Regions from separate parts of the Pseudomonas sp. NPDC087690 genome, predicted to be linked through region 2. Evidence: predicted binding sites of a transcription regulator. Region 2 holds the regulator's gene; the other holds the start of a gene.
What was found. The regulator FliA, encoded in region 2, starts transcription of late flagellar genes. The targets are predictions, from matches to a motif close to CTAAAGTTTNNNNNNNNNNNGCCGNTAA.

Region 1 (4,512 bases), on a different contig from region 2:
TGGCATTTATTGCACAAAGGGATAAAAAGGATGAGTCGCATGAGTAATACTCATCCTGAGTAGAAACTGTCCATTTCGCTGTATCCCGCTGCAGGAGCCTTGTGCATGTCCCGTCGACTTCCTCCGTTGTATGCCCTGCGTGCATTCGAAGCCGCCGCGCGGCACAGCTCGTTCACGCGTGCGGCCGAGGAGTTGTCGATCACCCAGAGTGCGGTGAGTCGGCACATTCGCACGCTCGAAGATCACTTTGCCTGCAAGCTGTTTCACCGCAGCGGTCGCCATTTGCAGCTCACCGAGTCGGCCCGGTTGCTGTTGCCGGGCATCCGTGAAGGCTTCGCAGCCCTGGAGCGGGCCTGTAATACCTTGCGCGCTGAAGATGACATCCTGCGCATGAAAGCGCCGTCGACCCTGACCATGCGTTGGTTGCTGGCGCGACTCAGTCGTTTCCGTCACCTGCAACCAGGCAACGAAGTGCAACTGACCAGCGCCTGGATGGATGTCGATTCGGTGGACTTCAACGATGAGCCGTTCGATTGCGCGGTGCTGCTGAGTGACGGGCATTTTCCACCCGACTGGGAGGCCAGCCTGTTATTTCCTGAAGAGCTGATCCCGGTGGGTGCGCCGAACCTGCTCAATGATCAGCCGTGGGATCTGGCCCGGCTGGCGTCCACCGAATTGCTCCATCCGACCCCGGATCGTCGTGACTGGCGCAGTTGGCTGGAGCACATGGGGCTGTCCGATCAGGTTTCACTCAAGGGCGGCCAGGTGTTCGATACCCTCGAGCTGGGCATGATCGCAGCGGCGCGCGGCTACGGTGTGTCGATGGGCGATCTGTTGATGGTTGCCGAGGATGTCGCGCAAGGACGCCTGAGTCTGCCGTGGCCGACGGCGATCGCCAGCGGACTGAATTATTACCTGGTGTGGCCAAAGACCCGTCCGGGAGGTGAACGTTTGCGCCGTCTAAGCGACTTCCTGCAAGGCGAAGTCCGCGCCATGGAGCTGCCGGCGGTTACGCGCTTGAGCTGAAACGTTCGAGCCGCCACAATGCCGGCCTTACGCCATACCCTCGCAATGCGCTCAAGTATTCGGCTTTGCCGCCGACTACGAGCAGATGGAACCGTCGTGCCGGTTTCATGAGGTCACCCCCATTATTAAAAAATTTCCGAGCATTGGCTGCGATCAGGGAGGATCCGGTAGCTCGGCCAGGAGCTGTCCATGTCTCAACCTCGCGCTCGGATCGCCTCGCAGCTGGGCCTCGCGCTCGCTGTGATACTGGCGATAGTCATCAGTGGCAGTACGGTGTTCGCCCTGCGTTCGCTGGACTCGGCCAACCTCGCCACCCGTGAAGAACATCTGGCCAGTGAGGCGCGGCTGCTGGCCGACCAACTGAGCACCTTTCACGGCACGCTGCGTGAAAGCACCCAGCGCTTGAGCGGGTTGTTCGAGAAGCGCTTCAGCGCGGGCTTGAGCATTCACCCAAGTGAGCCGGTGACAGTCGCCGGCACGCAGACCCCGGGCCTGCATCTGGGCAGCGAAGTGCTGAACAACAACTTCAAGGAAGTCGACGAGTTCAAGCAGATGACGGCCGGTGTCGCCACGCTGTTCGTACGCAGTGGTGAAGACTTTGTGCGGGTCAGCACCTCGCTGACCAAACAGGATGGCACCCGCGCCATCGGCACCTTGCTTGACCACGCTCACCCGGCGTACGCGAAGTTGATGGCGGGGCAGAGCTATGTTGGCCGTGCGTTGCTGTTCGATCGTTCCTACATGACCCAATACACCCCGGTGCGCGATGGCAGCGGCAAGGTGATTGCGGTGCTGTTCGTTGGTTTCGATTACACCGACGCGCAGAACGCCCAGTTCGACAACCTCAAGCGTTTCCGCATCGGGCAGACCGGTTCGCTGGCGCTGCTCGATGAGCAGAGCAAATGGCTGGTTGCACCGGCAGGTGTACAGGCGCTTGATCAAGCGATTCCAGTGATCAAGGATCTGGCGAAATCGCCGGGCAAAGGTCAGTTCTGGGGTGACAAGTCCGAGGATTTCTACAGTGTAGCGGTGCCGTTCGACGGTGGCCCGTGGTCGGTGGTGGCGAGCATGCCGAAAGCCGAGATTCGCGCGGTGACCTGGAGCGTCGGTACGCAACTGGCCATTGGCAGCTTGCTGGCGATGTTGCTGGCGGTCGGTTCGGTGGTCTGGTTGCTGCGCAGCAAGCTGGCGCCACTGAGCGATCTGGTACGTCAGGCCGAAGCCTTGGGTGCCGGTGATCTGAGCGTGCGCCTGAACGTGTCGAGCAATGACGAGATCGGTCAGCTGTCCCGCGCGTTCAACCAGATGAGCCAAGCCTTGTCGACGATGGTCGAGCACATCCGTCGCTCGTCGGAAGAGGTCAACAGCCGTGCTCAAGCCTTGTCCGGTTTGTCCGGCGGTGCCTACGAAGGCATGGAGCAGCAGTCTGGCGAAATCACCAGCATGGCCGGTGCGGTGGAAGAGTTCAGCGCGACCTCGCTGAACATTGCCGACAACATGGGCGCGACCCAGCGTCTGGCGCAGGAAAACGCCCAGCAGACGCAGATTGGTCGCAGTTCGATGGAAGAGGCATCGTCCTCTCTGGAGCAAATCGCTGGCGCGCTGAACAGCACCGCCACGGTGATCAACACCCTCGGCCAGCGGTCGCAGGAAATCGGCGGTATCGTCGGGGTTATCACCTCGATTGCCGAGCAGACCAACCTGCTGGCGCTCAACGCTGCGATTGAAGCGGCACGTGCCGGTGAACAAGGTCGCGGCTTCGCTGTGGTGGCCGATGAAGTGCGCAGCCTGGCTTCGCGTACCCGTCAGGCGACCGATGAAATTTCCAGCATGATTCACAGCATCCAGCAGGAAACCGGCAACGCGATCAGCACCATGGAGCAGGGCAATGTGCTGATGCAGGAAGGTCTGTCGCGTAACGCCAATGTTGCCTCGGCGCTGGCACGCATCGATGAGCAGAGCCGCTCGGCGGGTCAGCAGTTTGCCGCGATCACTACGGCGACCCAGGAACAGAGCAGCACCGCGACGTTGCTCAGCAGCAACTTGCAGAGCATTGCCTTGGCGAACAGTGAGCAGCGTGAGGTGGTGTCGAACCTTGCAGTCACCGCCAAAGAGCTGGAGAAGTTGGCGGCGGATCTGCGTTCCGAGGTTGATCGTTTCCGTTGATGCGCCGATGCCCTTGTAGGAGCTGACGAGTGCAACGAGGCTGCGATCTTTTGATTCTGAAAAGCAAGATCAAAAGATCGCAGCGTGCCGCAGCTCCTACACGCTGTCAGTTACATTTGGCGTTGCTCGAAACTTCCTTGCTCGCCAGTTTCAACTGCTTGGCCAGTTCGGCCGCGTTGGTGCTTGAGTAAACCCGGCCTCCGGTGTTTTTCGCAATGCACTGCGAAGGTCCGCCAGCGCCGATGTTCACCACGTTGACTCGCAACCGCGGCTGCTCTTGGGCAATGCGTCGGGACACTGCGCAGACGTCTTTCTGGCAACCGTCCTCACCGTCGACAAACATTACGATCACCGCGTCATTGTTGCGCCCGTCCACGGTGCTCGCCGCTTTGGCCAGGCTATCGGCCAACGGTGTGCCTTCGTTGGGCACCAGGCCACGGATCCCGTTGATCAGGCGCTGACGATCGCCGAATTTGAACACCCCTTGGTCCGGCGTGCTTTCGCAACCGGCGAAGGTGATCAGGCGCGTATCGATCTTCGGATCCAGCGCGTTGATCATCCCTGCCAGCGAATCCTGAGCCACATTCATGCGGCTCGGCTTCTCGAAGATTTGCAGGGTCCGGTTGGGGTCCATGTACTTGTTGAGATTGTTGCCAAAAAACCAGTCTTCGTCAGCCTTCACCGCTTTGATGTTGAGCTCCATCGACCCTGATGTATCGAGAACCACGACAAATTGTGGGACCACCGCATTCGGTGCTTTTTTACGGCAGGCGAAGTTGTCCAGTGTCGGTGGCGGCGGGGCGACGACCACCGGTTTTGGCGGCGCAACGGGTGCGGGTTCAGGTACCGGAACAGGTTCCGGCTCGGGTTCTGGTTCTGGAACAGGTTCCGGCTCCACGACAGGCTCGGGCACCGGCTCTACCGGTTGTTCCACGGGCGCCACGATCGGTGCTGCCGGTGGCACCGCGACGACGACCGGTTCACGGTGCAGGAACCACCACAGCCACAACGCCAGTAGCAGCAACAACAGCGCCAGTAAGGCAGCGGCGATCCACCAGCCACGGCGCGAAGGTGGCACTACCGGCGCCAACGGCACGGGCGGCACCACCGGCGGCACGATCGGACGCGGCGGTCGCTGGTTCCAGCGCACCACCAGCGGCTCACCGTTGAGGCTGTAGAGCTTGTCCAGCTCCGGGCTGCCGAGCAGGCTGCGCAGATCATCCGCGACCCCGGGCTGCCCGCGTTTTTGCAATTCGTCGGCCAGTTGTTCGAGGGAGGTCTGGCGCACCTCATAGGTTTGCAGCAAGCGTCGCTGCGCGT
Region 2 (4,512 bases):
ACCTGACCGGTCAGGTCCTGGTAATCCTGGGCCAGCAGGATGTCGTTGAGATTGCTCGACACCGCACGGTTGTCCGTGCTGCTGCGTGACAGAAAACCGTCGACCCGGCGCGCCAGTTCGCGGAACTCTTCAGCTCCGACTTCACGACGCATGAAGCGACCCCAATCGGCACTCAAGGTCTGGGCTTCATCAGCCAGACTGTTGACCACCGGCGTGGCGCTTTCCACCAGATCCATGGTGCGGTTGGCCGCGGCTTCTGTCAGCTTGACCACATAGCCCAGGCGTTCGGTGGCGTCGGTGATTTGCGACACTTCCTCGGCCTGCGGCATGTTCGGATCGATCTGGAAGTTGACGATCGCACTGTGCAGTTCACGTGTGAGCTTGCCCACTTCCTGGTACAGGCCACGGTCACGGGTCTGATTGAGCTCATGGATCAGTTGCACAGCGTCGCCGAACCTGCCTTTTTCAAGGCTCTCGACCAGTTCGACCGCGTGTTTTTTCAGGGTCGACTCGAAATCGCCCTGTGAAGATTCGTTATGCTCCATAGCTCCCCCGCGCGTTCATCAGCCGATGCGTTCGAAAATCTTCTCGATTTTGTCTTTCAACGCCTGAGCCGTGAAAGGTTTGACTACGTAGCCGTTCACACCGGCCTGAGCGGCTTCGATGATCTGCTCGCGCTTGGCTTCAGCCGTCACCATCAGTACCGGCAGGTGCTTGAGCTTTTCATCGGCACGCACGTGGCGCAGCAGGTCGATACCGGTCATGCCCGGCATGTTCCAGTCCGTTACCAGAAAGTCGATGCTTCCGCTGTTGAGCACCGGGATGGCGGTAGTGCCATCGTCGGCCTCGACGGTGTTGGTGAACCCAAGATCACGCAGCAGGTTCTTGATGATCCGCCGCATCGTTGAGAAGTCATCAACGATGAGGATTTTCATGTCTTTGTTCAATTCGACCTCCAAGCAGTCTTAAACGCGCCCAGCACCTGGACGCGCCACTTCAATCAATCGGCGCAGCACTCAAAGACTGTCTGGAGCACAACAGAGCAAGACCGGTGCCGTTCATCACCGCACCAGCCTCGTTCGCAGTGTCCCCACACTGCCTTCAGCGCGCTCGCCACTCCCCCAAACGCCCCCGCAAACGGGCCGCGCACTGGCTGTGTAACTGGCTGACCCGCGATTCACTGACGCCAAGGACTTCACCGATTTCCTTGAGGTTCAGCTCTTCGTCGTAGTACAGCGCCAACACCAGTCGCTCACGCTCCGGCAAATTGGCAATCGCGTCCGCCAGCGCTGCCTGGAAGCGTTCATCCTCCAGATCGCGCGACGGCTCAAGATGAGCACTGGCGCCATCCTCGTGCAGCCCTTCGTGTTCGCCGTCCTGCAACAGGTCGTCGAAACTGAACAGGCGGCTGCCCAAGGTGTCATTCAAAATCCCGTAGTAATCGTCGAGACTCAATTGGAGTTCGGCTGCAACCTCGTGATCTTTAGCGTCACGGCCGGTTTTAGCTTCAATTGAGCGAATTGCGTCACTGACCATACGGGTATTGCGGTGAACCGAGCGTGGCGCCCAGTCCCCTTTGCGCACTTCGTCGAGCATCGCGCCGCGGATTCGAATGCCCGCGTACGTTTCGAAACTGGCGCCTTTGCTGGCGTCATACTTGGTCGAGACTTCGAGCAGGCCGATCATCCCGGCCTGGATCAGGTCTTCGACCTGCACACTCGCCGGCAACCGCGCCAGCAAGTGATAGGCAATGCGTTTGACCAGTGGCGCGTAACGCTCGATCAGCTCGTACTGAGCGTCGCGTGCCGACTTCTTGTAGTAATTCATACCGCTAGCGGTCATAACACGGGCCCTGCCGTTTGCTGCACGAGACGCTCGACGAAAAATTCAAGGTGGCCGCGCGGGTTGGCGGGCAGCGGCCAGGTGTCGACCTTCTGTGCAATGGCCTTGAACGCCAGCGCGCACTTGGAGCGCGGGAAGGCTTCGTAGACTGCACGCTGCTTCTGCACCGCTTTGCGTACGCTTTCGTCGTAAGGCACGGCGCCGACGTATTGTAGAGCGACGTCGAGGAAACGATCCGTGACCTTGGTCAACTTGGCGAACAGGTTGCGCCCTTCCTGCGGGCTCTGCGCCATGTTGGCGAGCACGCGGAAGCGGTTCATGCCGTAGTCGCGGTTGAGCAACTTGATCAGCGCGTAGGCGTCCGTGATCGAAGTCGGCTCGTCGCAGACCACCAGCAACACTTCCTGCGCTGCGCGCACGAAACTGACTACCGAGTCACCAATACCCGCAGCGGTGTCGATCACCAGTACGTCGAGATTGTCGCCGATGTCGCTGAACGCCTGAATCAGACCGGCATGTTGCGCCGGGCTCAGGTGGACCATGCTCTGCGTGCCGGACGCGGCCGGGACGATGCGAATGCCGCCGGGGCCTTGCAACAGGACGTCGCGTAGCTCGCAGCGGCCTTCGATGACGTCAGCCAGCGTGCGTTTAGGGGTCAGACCCAACAAAACGTCGACGTTCGCCAGTCCCAGGTCGGCGTCCAGCAGCATGACCCGACGGCCAAGCTCTGCCAGCGCCAGGGACAAGTTCACTGACACGTTAGTCTTGCCGACGCCACCTTTGCCGCCGGTCACCGCGATCACCTGTACGGGATGCATGCTGCCCATGTTATTTCTTTACCTTGTCTTGCATAGACGGAGGCCACATTACTGGCTGCGCGTTCACAACCGGAACAATGCATGGCAGACCATCGATGTAGGTACAAAAACTGTTCATGAATACCTCAGCCTACCTGCTTGGTCGGGCTGTGATAGATATCAGCGAACATGTCAGCCATGGCTTCTTCGCTGGGTTCTTCCTGCATTTGCACGCTGACGGCGCGGCTGACCAGTTGATGACGGCGCGGCAGATGCAAATCATCCGGAATCCGTGGGCCATCGGTCAGGTACGCGACCGGCAATTCATGACTGATCGCCAGGCTCAACACTTCGCCCAGGCTTGCCGTTTCATCCAGTTTAGTCAGGATGCAGCCAGCTAGCCCACAACGCTTGTAACTGTGATAAGCGGCCGTTAGAACCTGTTTCTGGCTGGTGGTTGCCAAGACCAGATAATTTTTTGAGCGAATGCCACGACCGGCGAGGCTTTCGAGTTGCATGCGCAAGGCCGGATCGCTGGCTTGCAGGCCGGCAGTATCGATCAATACCACGCGTTTTCGCAGCAATGGATCCAGTGCCTGCACCAGCGACTGGCCCGGATCGACGTGAGTCACCGGCACATTGAGAATACGGCCCAGCGTCTTCAGTTGTTCCTGCGCGCCAATACGGAAGCTGTCCATGCTCACCAGCGCGACATTCTGCGCGCCGTACTTGAGCACATAACGCGCAGCCAGTTTGGCCAGCGTGGTGGTCTTGCCCATGCCGGCAGGGCCGACCATCGCAATCACACCGCCCTCTTCCAGCGGCTCGACTTCCGGTACGGCAATCATCCGCGCCAGGTGCGCAAGCAACATGCGCCAGGCCTGACGCGGTTCTTCGATATCGGTGATCATCGCCAGCAGATCGCGCGACAACGGCCCGGACAGACCGATACGTTGCAGACGGCGATACAGGTTGGCTTGCGCCGGACGGCTGCCTTGCAGCTGATTCCAGGCCAGGGTGCCGAGCTGAACTTCCATCAGCTCGCGCAGGCTGTTCAATTCAAAGCGCATCGAATCCAGTGCACGCGGATCCACGCCGCCGGAGGACTGCGCAGGCGCAGGCGCCGGGCGCGCCGGAGCGGCGTAGGTCGGCTCGCTCAGCGGTTCGGCAGCGGTCAGTGGCAGGCCAGCCGTCAACGGCAGCCCGGCAAAGATCTGGCGATTGCTATTGCCGTCGGCTTCGCCACGCAGGCTCAACTCGGCCTGGGCGGTGACGATGCGCGACTGGGTCTTGCGCAGCTCGTCTTCGAGTTCCATGTTCGGAACCCGTGGCGCCAGCGCCGACAGTTTGTAATCCAGTGCCGCCGTCAGCTCGACACCGCCGGCAATGCGGCGATTGCCAATGATGGCGGCATCAGCGCCCAGCTCATCACGAACCAGCTTCATGGCCTGACGCATATCGGCGGCAAAGAAACGCTTAACTTGCATAAACCACTACCTCAGCCGTTGGGCCCTACTGTCGCAACGATGGTCACTTGCTTGTTGTCCGGTATTTCCTGGTAGGCCAGCACATGCAATCCAGGGACTGCGAGGCGGCCAAAGCGCGAGAGCATCGCGCGCACCGGGCCTGCTACCAACAGGATAACCGGCTGACCTTGCATTTCCTGACGCTGCGCCGCTTCGATGAGCGAACGCTGCAGCTTCTCGGCCATGCTTGGCTCCAGCAGAACGCCCTCTTCCGAGCCTTGTCCTGCCTTCTGCAGACTATTGAGCAATATTTGTTCCAACCTTGGCTCCAAGGTGATCACAGGCAGCTCCGACTCAGTGCCTACAATGCTTTGGACGATGGCGCGGGATACGCCGACCCGCACCGC

Region 1: the regulator FliA is predicted to act here: its motif matches at 1,077-1,104, upstream of ACIPIZ_RS14435 (methyl-accepting chemotaxis protein).

What each region holds. Positions count from the first base shown of each region.
Region 1 covers NZ_JBIUVX010000011.1:110,739-115,250, reverse strand. The annotation lists gene ACIPIZ_RS14440 (LysR substrate-binding domain-containing protein) at 106-1,026, shown strand; gene ACIPIZ_RS14435 (methyl-accepting chemotaxis protein) at 1,216-3,192, shown strand; gene ACIPIZ_RS14430 (VWA domain-containing protein) at 3,299-4,512, opposite strand, start outside.
Region 2 covers NZ_JBIUVX010000041.1:7,575-12,086, reverse strand. The annotation lists gene ACIPIZ_RS25040 (protein phosphatase CheZ) at 1-545, opposite strand, end outside; gene ACIPIZ_RS25035 (chemotaxis response regulator CheY) at 564-935, opposite strand; gene fliA (RNA polymerase sigma factor FliA) at 1,102-1,842, opposite strand; gene fleN (flagellar synthesis regulator FleN) at 1,839-2,669, opposite strand; gene flhF (flagellar biosynthesis protein FlhF) at 2,786-4,126, opposite strand; gene flhA (flagellar biosynthesis protein FlhA) at 4,138-4,512, opposite strand, start outside.